2 regions of the Solibacillus sp. FSL W7-1324 genome follow, and region 2 is predicted to be linked to the other one. Evidence: riboswitches for the same ligand, from Rfam matches in the RefSeq annotation. Region 2 holds a riboswitch; the other holds the start of a gene.
What was found. A riboswitch is a leader RNA that binds a small molecule or an ion and turns the genes downstream of it on or off. The one in region 2 is predicted to bind FMN.

Region 1 (7,538 bases), 670 kb from region 2:
TAGAAGCGGTATTAATACCAAATAACGTATCGGATGGCGGAATCACGGGGATTAGTATCGTTATTTCTCAGCTAACGCCAATATCATTAGGCCTGCTGATCGCCTTACTAAACATCCCGTTTATTTATTTAGGATATAAACAAATCGGAAAAACATTTGCTATCAATTCTGTTATCGGGATTGCATCATTAGCAATCGGTACTTCGCTTATGCACCATGTACCAACAATCATTACTGGTGATGCATTGCTTATTACAGTTGTAGGGGGGATCATTTTAGGTATCGGTATGGGTTTAGCACTCCGCAATGGTGGGGCTCTCGACGGGATAGACATGCTTGCTGTGTTACTTTCCAGAAAACTCCCTTTTGGTACAAGTGATCTCATTCTATTTTTAAACTTTTTCGTTTTCATTATCGTTTCGTTTGTTTTCGGATTCAAAGGTGCCTTGCTATCAGCAATTGCGTACTATATTGCATCGAAAGTTATCATAATTGTAGAAGAAGGACTAAGCGGCTCTAAAACATACAAAATTATTACGAACGAGCCACTTAAAATGGTCGAAACGATCCGGGACCGCTTAGGACGAAGCGCCACATTCAATACGGTATACGGTGCTTACTCGCATCAGGAGTTCCAAGAAATCACTTGCGTAATTAACCGAATGGAGGAAAGCAAAATAAAAGGAATCATTCGTGAAATCGATCCGAATGCCTTTGTGACGGTGTACGAAGTAGTCGAAGTTAAAGGCGGAAACTTCAAAAAGCAAAATATCCACTAAAACAGAAAACGGGTGTGTAAAAGGAAATTTTTCCTCTTACACACCCATTTTTTAATTCGTATTTACTTCACCGCTGCGATTCGGAATACATAATCCGATAACCGCCCCAACTACAGCCGGTACAATCCATCCTAAGCCAATTGAATAAAGCGGCAAGTAGTCCGCATAAATCGTTGAAATAGATGACAACAAACTTACTTCAAATGCCGGTACACTACCGATCAATGCATTGTATCCATCAATTATACTAATAAAGAATACGAGTAAAATGGCTCCCGCAAATACAGGCTTTTTATAATGGAATAGTGGTCCTGCAAGCGCCAATATGATCAACACTATCGCCAGTGGATAAAGGAACATCAATACAGGAATTGCATATGTAATAATATTCGTTAACCCAAAGTTCGCAATGATAAACGATACAACACATAGCACCACTACAAATGTTTTGTAGCTGACCTTCGGAAACACTTCATGGAAAAATTCACTACACGAAGTGATGAGCCCAATACTCGTTTTCAAACAGGCAAGTACAATAATAATTGCCAACAAAATCGCACCGTATGAGCCGAAGTAATGATCAGCAACAGCCGCAAAAATTTGCCCGCCATTTTCAAATGTACCAATTGCGGTCACACTTGATGCTCCCATGTAAGCAATCAGACCGTATATTAGCATCATTAATGCCATTGCAAAAATACCCGATTTCCAAGTCGCTTTTGCAATTTCTTTTTTATCTGTAATACCAGTACGCTTTATCGCATGGATGACTACAATACCGAACGCAAGTGAAGCAAGTGCATCCATTGTGTTATAACCTTCTTTGAAACCAGTCATAAACGCCTCGTTAATATAGGCTCCGGCAGGTTCCACGAATTTACCCATCGGTGAAAACAGACTAATTCCGATTAATACAAATAAAAAGATTAAAAATGCCGGTGTTAAGTACTTCCCTATAATGTCCATTATTTTCGCCGGATTTAACGAAAAGTAAAAAACAATCGCGAAGAATATAAAGCTGAATACCGCAAGCCACAATGTCGCTTGTGAAGGATCGATAAACGGTTCAAATCCAACAACAAACGGTACTGTTGCTGTACGCGGAATTGCAAAAAACGGTCCGATCGTTAAATATAAAGCCAATGCAAAAAACAATCCAAACACCGGATGTACTTTACTTGCCAAATCACGCAATCCATTACTTCCCGACAATCCGATTGCCAGAATTCCTAAAAACGGCAAACCAATTGCCGTAACTAAAAAGCCAATTAGCGCAAACCAATAATTCGTTCCTGCCAATTGCCCCATTTGAATCGGAAATATTAAATTTCCCGCTCCAAAAAACATACCAAACAGCATCGTTCCGATTACTGCATAGGTTGAAAATGGTATTTTTTTGTCCATCATATTCTCTCCTAAGATGTCATTTCATGGTGTTATAATGAAACGTCCAAATTTTCTTAACAATGTACCATATCATATCAGCACTATAACAGAATGACAATAGTAATAGTAAATATAAAAGGAGCGATGTCATAAAGTTAACACTTTTACGACATCGCTCCATAATTTATTATTTAATTAAGCTAAATATTGTCTGCGCTGATTTTCAATCCATACACGCATTGTACGGTAAAGCATCGTCACAACTACAAACATCATAATCCCTTTAACAATATTAAACGGTAAAATACCTAACACGATCGTTTCGTACATATTATATTCGAAGCCTAGTAAGTACGTGTACAGCGGTAAGAACGCCACATAGTTTAATGCCGCCATTCCAAGTGACATTACAACTGTAGAAACAACTAAGCCTGTCATTAACCCTTTTGCAGAAGGGAATTTTTTATAAATATAGTAAGCTGGTAAAATGAATAATACACCTGTAGCGAAGTTTGCCATATGACCTACCGGAATTCCTTCAGGAGCCCCTGTGTAAATCCAGTCAAGCACATTTTTAACAAGTTCAACTAGGATACCTGCAACAGGTCCCATCGTAATTGCCGCAATCAATGCTGGCACATCACTGAAATCAATTTGTAAGAATACCGGGAACCATGGTAGTGGGAAGTTTAACAACATTAGTACAAATGAAACCCCACTTAGCATTGCGATTGTTACGAATGATCGTAACTTTAAACTTCTTTTTTGCATATAAATCTCTCCTCTTTGCTGATTCCATCTCGCAAGAAGAAAGGACGTATCAAATCATTTCATGAAAAAACCCTTATGCTAAACTAGAGCATAAGGGAGAAATAGGCACACTTAAATAAAGGGTCCATCTGTGCATCTGCAGCCATTCCTGTTTTTTGGTATACGAAAAATATTCCGTTAACAAATAAGGAATTAGAAATAAATACTGCAAAGCACGGCATTTTCAAAAAATGACGACCGTACCTTCACCTTCTCCCATCCAGACTATACTGTCGGCTTTGGAATTGCACCAAATCCTGCACACAAAAAGTGGCTCGCGGGCTCGAAAAGTTTGACATAACTTCCTCCAAGTAAATGGTCAGAGGTTACAACTTTTATTACCGCCGGTCGGGAGTTACACCCTGCCCCGAAGATGAATCAATATGAAATTATGTAGCAATTACCTTGCTATAACTATTATTATATATAAAAAAAAGGAATTGTAAAGCCCATTGCTTACAATTCCTAGTAAAATTATTTGAATTATTGAAATTCATAATGGATACGGTTTGCCGCAACCGGCTTCTCTACTGGTTTTGAGAAGTCAAAACCGCCCCATTGTTCCTGTACGATATTTTCAAACTTTACCTGTTTATCAAAACTTGCCGCTGTCATGATTAATCCTTCAATCATTCGCATTGCTTGAGCAGGTTCATAATTCTCCAGGTTTAAAGGTTCTTCGAATGTGATCGTAACGATTGCATCTGCTTCTTCAACTTTTAAATAAACACCAGGCAAGATGACCGTTCTGTATATATCATTTGCTTCCACCGTCATATTTTTGATCGCTTCTTGCACATCTGTAAAGCTCATTCGGAAATTCGGACTTAAATATACCGCGCCATTCCGCATCTGATACATAAAATAATTATATTGAGCATTCTCGTCATTTAATAAAAACGGCTCATTAACATCACCAATATGGTCAAAGTAAATTGGTGTTCCGGCCATATTTTCTATTTCCACTTCCGTATATGCATCACTGAAAGTATCAATAAGGGACCCTAGATAATTCGATAAGGACGCTGTTCCCGCATCATATTGGTGATCTTCCGGCAACATATGGACAAGCTTATCCCCTTCCTCACGCAATTCCCCTTTATACGGATGGTATTCATTAAAGCCCATTGACTGTTCATCAAGCAGAGGACTGAATGTGTTATAAAGTTCCAGCAACGTCGGATTCTCTTTACCCGTTTTTTCAGCAACAACTTCATTTGGAATCAATATGCTTACAGGTACACTTTCCGCATCGTCCCCTGCAAGACCAATTGTAAATAATGTGTTGCCCTCCAGCTCGTTTTCATAAACTAAAGTCCGCTCTGGCTGTGCTTCCGTTGAGAAACTATTAATCATTGAGCGTTCAGTTTGGGTAGATGCATCTTCTTTTGCGCTCATTGTCATATTCTCTTCGGTTTCCGGATCGGCAAGATCGAATGTTTCATTTTGCATAGAAACCGACTCATTATTACCTATAAATTGCGCACTGATCAAAACAATAATAAATATGGATGCAATGGAAACGAACAATGGTGCCCATCGAATACCTTTTTGATTGTTTGGCTGCAGTTGAGGCGGATCTTCATTAAATGCTCCTTCATCCATTAAACGATTGAATACCTCATCTTTTGAACGATGATCGGTTACTTTCGGTGCTTTTTTCAGAAAAAGCTCAATCTCTTTTTCATCCCAATGCTCCTTTTTCATAATGGATTCGCCTCCCTTCCTTCTTGCGCTTCCAATAACAGCCGCAAATTCTTTAAAGCACGGTGCTGTGTCGTCTTAACCTTTCCGGTCGTCCACCCTAATATTTCCGCTGTTTCCTGAATTGAAAGTTCCTGAATGAACCGCATGATAATAACCATTTTCTGATCACCTGAACATTCCTCCAACGCTACCAGTAATTGATGGAGCTGATCATTTAATTCGGTAAATTGTTCAGGTGAAGGGACCGGGCTTACAAGTTGCTCTGTCTCCCAATCAAACGCTGTAAATGCATGCTTATCACGAACTTGCTTTTTTCTGAAATAGTCGATCGCCACATTTTTCGCTATAGAAAACAGCCAAGTCTTTTCCGAGCTTTTCCCTTCGAAACGGTCGTATGATTTCAATACACGAACGTATACTTCATGGGCAAGATCCTCAGCTGCGGAACGGTTTTTTACTAAGTAAAATAAGAAATTAAAAACATCCTGATGATACGTATCGTATAATCGATGGAAAATGGATTGCTGCACCCATCCCACCTCCATTCACGTAATTTGTCGTTTTCGAATCAAAAAAGTTACAACTAATCATCCGCTTCCAAACGATCTAGTCAGTTAAAAAGAAAAGTTTATCACTTTGAACAATTCAAAATGATAAACTTTTTAAGACTAACATAATTCCATTACCCTATTTTTATCAAGGTAATGGCAAGTAAAATGTAAAGGTTGTTCCTTGCTGTTCCACGCTATCAACCAATATTCTGCCGTTATGCGCTTCCACAATGTTTTTTGTAATGGCCAAACCTAAGCCTGTTCCGCCTTTTGAACGTGTACGTGCTTTATCCGCTTTATAAAATCGTTCGAATACATACGGTAAATCATCTTGCGGAATGCCCTGCCCCGTATCCTTGATTTGAATTTTAGCGTAGTTTTGCTCATTTTCTATCGAAACGGTTACGGATCCATCTGCAGGTGTATGGCGAATCGCATTGTCAATCAAGTTCGTTAACACTTGCTCGATACGGTCCTCATCAATCGAAATAAGCGTTTCGTCCGAAAAGTTCGTTTCAATATGCAGCTGCACATGTTTTTCTTTCGCTGTCTGGTCAAACTTATGAGTCATGCGTTCAATAACCGCCACTAATGGAACGTCTTCCTTATACAAGCTCATATGCCCAGATTCCATCCGCGCCAGGTCAAGTAAATCTGTTACGAGGCGACTCATACGCTGTGATTCATCGTATATGACCCTGATCATATCAGTCCGTTCTTCTTCTGTTGTCACAACTCCATCAATAATCGCTTCAGAATAGCCTTGAAGCATTGCAATTGGTGTCCGGAGCTCATGTGAAACATTGGCGATAAAATCTGATTTCAGCTTTTCCAATTTCGTTTCTTCTGTTTTATCACGAATAACAGCGACAGCACCACGAATGGAATCTCTGCTGTAAAGAGGACTGATCGTGATACTGTAATAAGATTTGCCCATTTCAAACTCTTCATCCAGCTGATCTTCGAAACTCAACACATGGTCAAGCATTTGATAAAGTTCATCCGGAATGGGCTTCGAGCTATCCAATCCATTTTCAACGAACCATTTTTGCAAGAGTCGCTCTGCAGGAGGATTGCTCACTAAAATTGTTTTATCACGGTTAAATGTAATAACAGAATCGGTCATCGATGTTAAAATGCTTGATAACTGTTCCTTTTCCTGATTGATTACTTCCAGATGATGCTTCAATTGACGGCCCATCTGATTGAACGCAACAGCAAGCTGGCCAATTTCATCATTTTGCTTTGTTTCAATTTTAGAATCGAAGCGGCCCTTTGCCAATTCAAATGCATGCTCTCTCATTTTACGCAATGGAAGCGTGATTTTAGAAGAAAGGAAAAATGCAAAAATTGTCGTCAATATAAACGCAATAGCCGCTGCTAAAACAACAATTTTTGTTGTTTCATTGCTCGTCTGGTGTAATGCATCTGGATTTTTATAAATAAAGACTGCCCCATGAAGATCCTCTACACTTTTCAGCGGGAAACCCAGCACAATATAGTCGGTACTGCTCTCTTCTTCCCGGTTTGAAGGCAGCGTCAGTTCCTTTACGATCGGCTCTGATGATGCATACACTTCTTCAAATGCTTCACTGCTAATGACTTTTTGCTGAATTTCTTCTTTATTGATGCCTTCTTGTCTTGCATACAATATTTCATCAGCATTTTTGGCGATAAGTACGTTTGTCGTTTCCGTCAATAGCTCCGAAATGATGGCAAACTGCTTATCATCGATTTCTTCCTCATCGATAATACTCGCTATAGCTGCGGCTGTTTGTCTTAAAGAAGCCTCGGACTGCTCGTTATGATAGTTTTCAAGAAACTCCAACATGAAAATTGTGAAAATAAACAGGACAAATGAAACGAGAAGCAAAATGGTTACCCATAGCTTCCCGACAATACTTGTTGCTATTCTAATCATTTACGACCTCGAACTTATAGCCGACTCCCCAAACCGTCACAATCATTTTTGCTGCATTTTCAGAAACACGGTTCAGCTTTTCACGCAGGCGTTTAACATGTGTATCCACTGTGCGCAGATCACCAAAGAAATCGTAATGCCAAACTTCTTTTAATAGTTGCTCACGGTCGAATACTTTATCGGGTGACTTCGCCAAAAAGTATAATAATTCGTATTCTTTCGGTGTTAAATTTACTTCCGTTCCATCTGCTGTTACACGATGCGCATCATGATCAATTGTTAAATGCGGGAACACAACTAAATCTTTAGAAGATGAAGCATTTGTAACAGGTGAAAATACTGCTGAACGTCGTAAAATTGCTTTTACACGCAATACGACTTCTC
Region 2 (7,538 bases):
AATGTCTATTATATAAGGTTTTGTAAAATTTTTCATCGTCCTTGTCCCTTTTTTCTGTAAAACATGACATATATAGGGCAAGGAGGTGATAAACATGAACGAATTCGGATTTTTAACTGCAACGTTAACAGTATACTATCAGACAGGCCTTGATGAATTTAACGAGCCGATTATTAAAAGTTCCACATTCCGTAACCTGGAAAGAAATGCAACTGCACAACAGCTTTACACAGTTGCTACAACAATCGTCGGCTTAACAGATTACGATTTTATCGAATCTGTGAAAACGCAAAAAGATATTATTACAGACTAATTAAGATTAACGAAGTAAAGGAGGTGAGCGTATGGCACAAGTTCTACAATTAACATTTGCCAATATTGCAGGAAATACGATGACGATCAATATTAATGACCCGAAGCCAAATCTAACGGAGGCTGAAGTGAACGCTGCGATGCAGACGATTATTGATCAGGCGGTATTTTCGAAGGATGGATTTTTGTTTAATGTGAAAAAATCAGCGCGCATCGTTGAACGTAATGTTACAGCGATCGAACTGAACAGCTAATAGCAAGGGCGGGCCGGTGAAGTGTAATGCTTTACCGGCTTTTCAAATGTAAGGAGGGGATATTAATGGAGCAGTGGATAGCGATTCTTCAGGAAGTAACATTTCCGATCTTTATATCATTTTATTTACTGTATCGGATAGAAACAAAGCTTGAAGCGATTCATACCGCACTTGTATCATTACATCATCCTGCAGACAGAGCTTAAAAAGTTCTTCACAATGTTGACACACAACCATTCCTTCAATAACTATTGAGAATATACTAAATATTGGGTAAGATGAGAGTAATGTTCAAAGAGTGGAGAGAGAGAAATGAAAACGAAAAAAATAGTATTCGCACTTATGCTCTTGGCAGCAACCGTTCTCACAGCTTGCAGCAATTATCAGTTTAAACCGACGACAAACTTTGAAATTAGCGGGTTTACGATGACCGATCACCGGAATGATGAGGTAACACTGGAAAGTCTAAAAGGGGAACCATGGCTGGCGATGTTCATGTTTACAAGCTGTACAACGATTTGCTCGCCTATGACGATGAATATGACCCGGGTGCAGGACCACCTGGAAAAAAAAGGTCTGGAAAATTATAAAATTGTCGCGTTTTCAGTAGACCCGGACTACGATACACCGGAGCGTCTGACAGAATATTTATCGCGCCATAAACCGGTAGACGAATCAAAATGGCATATGCTGACAGGATACGATCAAAAATTTATCGAGCAATTTGGCAGAAACTCATTTAAAACTCCTGTCCAGGCAATTGAAGGGAATTCCCAAGTTATCCACGCCGATACATTTTTCCTCGTGGATGAAAAAGGAATCGCCGTGAAAAACTATTCAGGTTATGGTACTGGAGAAGATGGTGTTCCATATGAAACGATTGCGAGTGATATAGAAGCACTCATTGATGAACGTTTAAAATAATAGTGAAATGATAGATTAACTTGCGGAAAAAGTGCTGTAGCTTTTAACGCAAGTTTTTTTGATGAGTGGGAAGTGTTCTAATAAAATGTTAAATGTGCTAATAAACCCGCAGATTTTCTAATAAATTACGGAATTTCTAATATAGTTGCGGGATATGCTAAAATCAGTTCCTGTTCACTAAAAAGTACGCCAACTCTTCTAAAATCACCTGCATAAGGGCTAAAATAAATCAATTTCTTCTAATAAAAACTGGCACCAAAAAAGTGCGAAATGCCGGTTATACAACAGTTCGCACTTTTATCCAATTCTATTTAAAAAGTCCCTTTAAATTTCTCAGGCTTTACAACATAGCCCTCAATAATAAAACCGCAATCCGTACAAATAATATATTCAATATTGCATCCTAAACTTAATTTATTAACAGGTGACATCACACTGTACCCGCTATGTTTTCCTCTACCTAACTCCGTACCGCCACATTTAGGGCATTCATTTACTTTGGCGATCGATGTCATCTCTATCATCCTTTCGAAATTAATTACTCGGCAACAACATCTTGTTCTGTCAGCTTCTCTTCCTGCTTTTCCTGCATTCGATACGTGTATTTTTGCACAATTACATTAATATAAAAGAACATCCCCATGACAATTCCTGAAAATACCCAACTTGCCACTCGTTTATAAATCAGCATATCCCCATAGCTGTCAATTCCGTATTTCCGTAGCAGAAAGACCGTAATTCCTGCCATAACGAGCCCTCGAATTATGAACACAACCTGAATCAGCTGAAACCATCCGAAAATTCCTTTTTGGAAAAATAAATTTTTGCTGTCCTTTCTTGCATAGCCTTGCAAGTAGGCAAAATCAATTGCAACATACAAAGGAAAAGGCTTTTTAATGATAAATAATATTCCATAGATAAATGTGTAAAAAAGACCTAAATAAACATTATTCCAAATCATTTGCTCCGCTGAGCCTGCCAATAAATCAACCGTAGTACCTATAAGCATCGAGCTTAAAATAAACAAGCCCGTCACATTAAACTGCCGATCTTTTGCAAAGCGGTAAATTGTATAAATTATACCGGGAACGGTGGACAGCAGCATCGCGGCATAGTCACCAAATGGCTCCCGCCCAAACTTCCATATCGCATAAGGTAGGACTGCATAGAAAAGTAGTTCCAAAAAGATAAAATATTTATTTGACTGTGAATTATTCGCCATAAAAGCCTCCATTACATTGATTTCTTGTGTTAAATGAATTATATTACTGAAGATTATCCGACACTATGTTTTATAATTTAAAAACATGAAACAAGCTAATAAGCAAATGAAGGATGCTTTATCAATAGCACGATTTAGCGAAATTTTTTCAGTGTTGTACATATAACTCCTTTCGATAATTTGTAATATTATGTATATTCTTCTACGAATTACCTCTCGGAAAAGTTTCAAAATTTTAAATTCATTTACGATAGAGATAAAAGGATTGGGAAACTAAAAGTAAGTAGGTGCAAAAATACTATTAGCTTTTTAAAATATTTATGTTACAATAACTTTCAAATAAAATAATTTCCTTCGGGGTCGGGTGAAATTCCCAATCGACGGTGATGAGTTAATCTCTAAGCCCGTGAGCCACTTTTTGTGTGCAGGATTTTGGTGCAAATCCAAAGCCGACAGTTATAGTCTGGATGGGAGAAGGAATGGCAACACATTTTTAAAAATTTACTTTAAAATGTGATTTTTTGCTATACACTTTTCCTGTCGCGCCTTGTGACGGGATTTTTTTATTTTATTAAAAAGAATAATTTCCTTCGGGGTCGGGTGAAATTCCCAATCGACGGTGATGAGTCAGTCTCTAAGCCCGTGAGCCACTTTTTGTGTGCAGGATTTGGTGCGAGTCCAAAGCCGACAGTTATAGTCTGGATGGGAGAAGGAAGCAATGTCAGCAGTTTTTTGAAAATTACGTTCAAAAAGCTTATTTGATGATGCTTAATTTTCCTCTCATCGAACTCCGAAATTTTATCGGGGTTCTTTTTTAATTTTAAAAAGAGGTGAGCAGGATGTTTACAGGAATCATTGAAGAACTTGGAACGGTTGAATCGATCAGCCAGTCTACACAAGCGATGGAACTAGCCATTCGCGCAAGCAAAATTTTAGAGGATGTCCAACTTGGGGACAGCATTGCCGTTAACGGTGTCTGTCTGACAGTGAAACAATTCACAGCGACTGTATTTTTTGCGGATGTGATGCCAGAAACTGTCAAAGCAACAAGCCTCCAGCAACTTGCAGCAGGCATGCCGGTCAATCTGGAACGCGCAATGTCGGCGAACGGTCGTTTCGGCGGGCATATTGTTTCGGGCCATGTTGATGGAACTGCGACAATTCAGCGTAAAAGACCTGTCGCCAATGCAGTTTATATTGATCTGGCAATGGAAAAGCAATTAATTGCCGAATGTATCAAAAAAGGATCAATTACAGTGGATGGCACTAGTTTTACCATTTTTGATGTGACGGACACATTCATTACCATTTCCTTAATTCCGCATACGTTTGAGCAGACTGTATTAGGCTTTAAAAAGCCGGGAGATGTTGTGAACATTGAAACAGATCTAATCGGAAAATATGTAAAAAAACATTTACAAAATCAAACGGAAAGTACGATTACAATGGACTTTTTGCAACGAACAGGATTTTAAAGGAGTGGTAATAAATGAACACAATTGAAGAAGCAATTCAGGCATTGAAAAACGGTGAAATTATTATTGTCTCAGATGATGAGAACCGTGAAAATGAAGGAGATTTTCTTGTGTTAGGCGAATTCGCTACACCGGAAAACATTAATTTTATGGCGCTATATGGAAGAGGTCTTATTTGTACACCAATTTCATCTGCTATTGCAGAAAGGCTTTCCCTAAATCCAATGGTGCAAAGCAATACCGATACATATCAAACAGCATTTACGATAAGTATCGATCACATCCAGACAACAACAGGTATCAGTGCATTTGACCGTTCTAAAACGATGTTAGCATTACTGGATTCTCAAACAAAACCGGAGCATTTTCACCGTCCGGGCCATGTTTTCCCCCTCATTGCAAAACAGGGAGGCGTGGTGGAGCGTCCAGGACATACGGAAGCAGGCGTCGATCTGGCGAAGCTATGCGGTTCAAATGAAGTCGCGGTCATCTGTGAAATTATGAACGAAGATGGTTCAATGGCACGCATGCCGCAGCTTAAAAAGCTGGCACAAAAACATAACCTGAAATTTATTACTATCGAAGACTTAGTTCAATATATAAAATTAACTACCGTATTGGTATAAAAGGAGCAATTTATAATGGGAAAAACATTTGAAGCACAATTAGTCGGAACAGATTTGAAAATCGGAATTGTCGTTGGGCGATTCAATGAATTTATAAATGATAAATTATTAAGCGGAGCAATTGATGGCCTGAAGAGACATGGTGTTGATGAAGCAAACATTGATACAGCATGGGTACCAGGTGCATTTGAAGTACCGTTTGTAGCAAAAAAAATGGCTGAAACGTATAACTATGATGCCGTTATCGGTTTAGGTACAGTCATTCGTGGGTCTACAACACATTATGATTATGTATGTAACGAAGCAGCTAAAGGAATTGCAAAAGCAGGCTTGGACACAGGCGTTCCGGTAATTTTCGGCATTGTCACAACTGAAAATATCGAACAGGCAATCGAACGTGCTGGTACGAAAGCAGGCAATAAAGGGTATGACAGCGCAATGTCTGCAATTGAAATGGCAAACTTGAATAAAATGTTTAAATAAAGATTATTGAACGCCACTCCAAAAATTTGGGGTGGTTTTTTCTTTGCTTTCAATAACAAGTTTACAAATTATTTCCTGTAGATTATTATTATGTTATACGATATATCGCGTGACATAATAGTTGGAGGAATGAATATGTCTTATAATGGCGGACCGATGACGGAAGCAATGTATTATGTCCTGTTGGCATTAATGCGTCCAAACCATGGTTATCAGCTAATGCAATCCATTACAGAAGTATCAAAAGGCCGTTTGAAAATGGGGCCCGGCACATTATATGGTGTCCTGTCAAGAATGCAAAAAGACGGACTCATTGTTTTGTCAAAAGATGATGGCCGAAGAAAAATATATGAAATTACAAAAGATGGCGAGCATGCATTAAGAAACGAATATGCACGTCTGAAATCTTTAATTTCCGACAGCAGTATATTAGAGGAGGGAAACGATGGGTAAAATGGTACGTAAAATCCGACCAACCAACTATTGGCGAATCGGAGAACACGAAAGCTGGTTTTCGGACATGTCGTTACAAGGACTCCACCTTCATAAAATGGGAACTAATTTAGCCCATTTTAAAAAAGGTGACCCGAAGCGAATCGAATACCGCATTGAAGTGACAGGTAAAAAGTTAATTACATATGAGCAAATAGATCTGTACGAGGAAAACGGCTGGGAGTATGTTACAAGCTATCAGTGGTTTCATGTTTTCTCTTCGCCGGCTGAAAAAAACGCACCCGAAATTCATACAGATCCTGCTGAGCAGGCATTTACTTTGCAGCGGCTTTATAAAAAACTCGTATTTAATTTAGTATGGGTTTCTCTGGGAGTAGCCCTGATTTTAGGTATGCTTTTGGCGATGTGGTTTTTGGATGGAACGCCTGTTTTACGGTTGGTTGAAGGATATGTCGTTCAGCAAAGTACCATCACGATCCTCTATATTTACTATGTTATTAATGCGGTAAAAGCAATGCTGGCGATTAAAGAATTGAAAAAAAGTTTAAATGAAGGCAAAGCCATCAATCATCTCGCTCCATGGAAAAAGAGTTTGCGGAAAAATGGTGTATTGACGGTTGTCTTTATAGGGATTATTCTTGTATGCGGCTTAATTATGCCATTTTATCAACTGAAAAAAATGGATACCTTTACACTTCCAAAGAATGACGAAAACTTGCCGTTTGTCCGTTCAGCGGATATCGAACAAAATCCACAGCTGAACCGGGATGAATATTATACAGATGAATTCGGTTGGGCAAACCGTTATTCAACAAATTGGAGTATCTTTGCACCCGTACAGTTCGAGACGGACGAAATGTGGTTGGAAGAAAGCGAGACCTATTCACCGAGCGTTTCTTCTGAAATATACAATTTAACATTTCAGGCATTCGCTAAACCATTGCTGTCTGACTTAATGGAGTGGCATACGTATGGGGATGAGAGGGAAAGTTTCATCGAAAGGAAACATCCTGACTTTGATCATCTTGTTACGCGCGAGGATGAAGAATGGAAGCAATTAGTTGCTTCAAAAGGTAAGGTGGTAATGTATATACGTTATTACGGCTATGCAGATCTGGATGTAGTAGTGGAAAATGCAGCTCAGAAAATAGTGCTGCTTGCAGAAAGTTAATTCCAAGCGGTGTAAAAGGCAATCCTGCATGGTCAGGGTTGCCTTTATGCTGAGAATATTCTTAGTGCATCAGGAAGTGCTGAAATACTTTCCTGGTCCTAATTAATTATTTACAAACTTTCCCTTCTATTCTATGGTTAGGTCAGGTATATAAGGAGGGAGAGCGATGGCAGAAATCGTACGCAGATTAAGACCGGGCCAATATTGGCGCATCAAGGAACATGAAAGCTGGTTTTCAGATATGTCTGAACAAGGGCTTCATTTTTATGAGATAGGCACACATTTTGCGAAGTTTAAAAAAGGTGATCGCAAACGAATGGATTACCGGCTGGAACTGGCAAAAAACAAATATATATCGAATGAAAAAATTCGGTTATTTGAAGAAAGCGGCTGGGACTATATTGCGAGTGACCGTAATTTCCACGTATTTGCGGCACCGACTGATCGTAAAGTAAAGGAATCGCCAATAAATCGGGAAGAGCAATTGAGTATAGCAAGTGCTCTATTTAAGAAAACATTGATGAGTTTCATCATTATATTATTGGCTGTGATAGCCCTTTTTTGGCTAATTAGCAGTATTTGGTTCACAGGAAATACACCAACATTGACATTAATTGA

Region 1: linked by a shared signal. The riboswitch ahead of MKY71_RS05995 (ECF transporter S component) and the one ahead of ribE (riboflavin synthase) in region 2 are both predicted to bind FMN.

Annotation. Positions count from the first base shown of each region.
Region 1 covers NZ_JBBOYH010000001.1:1,249,672-1,257,209, reverse strand. Annotated here, with positions in the region: gene MKY71_RS06005 (YitT family protein) at 1-779, shown strand, start outside; gene brnQ (branched-chain amino acid transport system II carrier protein) at 831-2,183, opposite strand; gene MKY71_RS05995 (ECF transporter S component) at 2,361-2,936, opposite strand; FMN riboswitch at 3,180-3,354, opposite strand; gene MKY71_RS05990 (hypothetical protein) at 3,459-4,682, opposite strand; gene MKY71_RS05985 (RNA polymerase sigma factor SigX) at 4,679-5,212, opposite strand; gene MKY71_RS05980 (ATP-binding protein) at 5,379-7,154, opposite strand; gene MKY71_RS05975 (response regulator transcription factor) at 7,147-7,538, opposite strand, start outside.
Region 2 covers NZ_JBBOYH010000001.1:1,915,956-1,923,493, reverse strand. Annotated here, with positions in the region: gene MKY71_RS09310 (DUF1659 domain-containing protein) at 95-313, shown strand; gene MKY71_RS09305 (DUF2922 domain-containing protein) at 345-566, shown strand; gene MKY71_RS09300 (YvrJ family protein) at 632-772, shown strand; gene MKY71_RS09295 (SCO family protein) at 879-1,490, shown strand; gene MKY71_RS09290 (transcription initiation factor TFIIIB) at 1,802-2,005, opposite strand; gene MKY71_RS09285 (VC0807 family protein) at 2,029-2,712, opposite strand; FMN riboswitch at 3,059-3,195, shown strand; FMN riboswitch at 3,295-3,430, shown strand; gene ribE (riboflavin synthase) at 3,552-4,187, shown strand; partial or broken gene ribB (3,4-dihydroxy-2-butanone-4-phosphate synthase) at 4,202-4,810, shown strand; gene ribH (6,7-dimethyl-8-ribityllumazine synthase) at 4,829-5,296, shown strand; gene MKY71_RS09265 (PadR family transcriptional regulator) at 5,432-5,749, shown strand; gene MKY71_RS09260 (DUF2812 domain-containing protein) at 5,742-6,920, shown strand; gene MKY71_RS09255 (DUF2812 domain-containing protein) at 7,087-7,538, shown strand, end outside.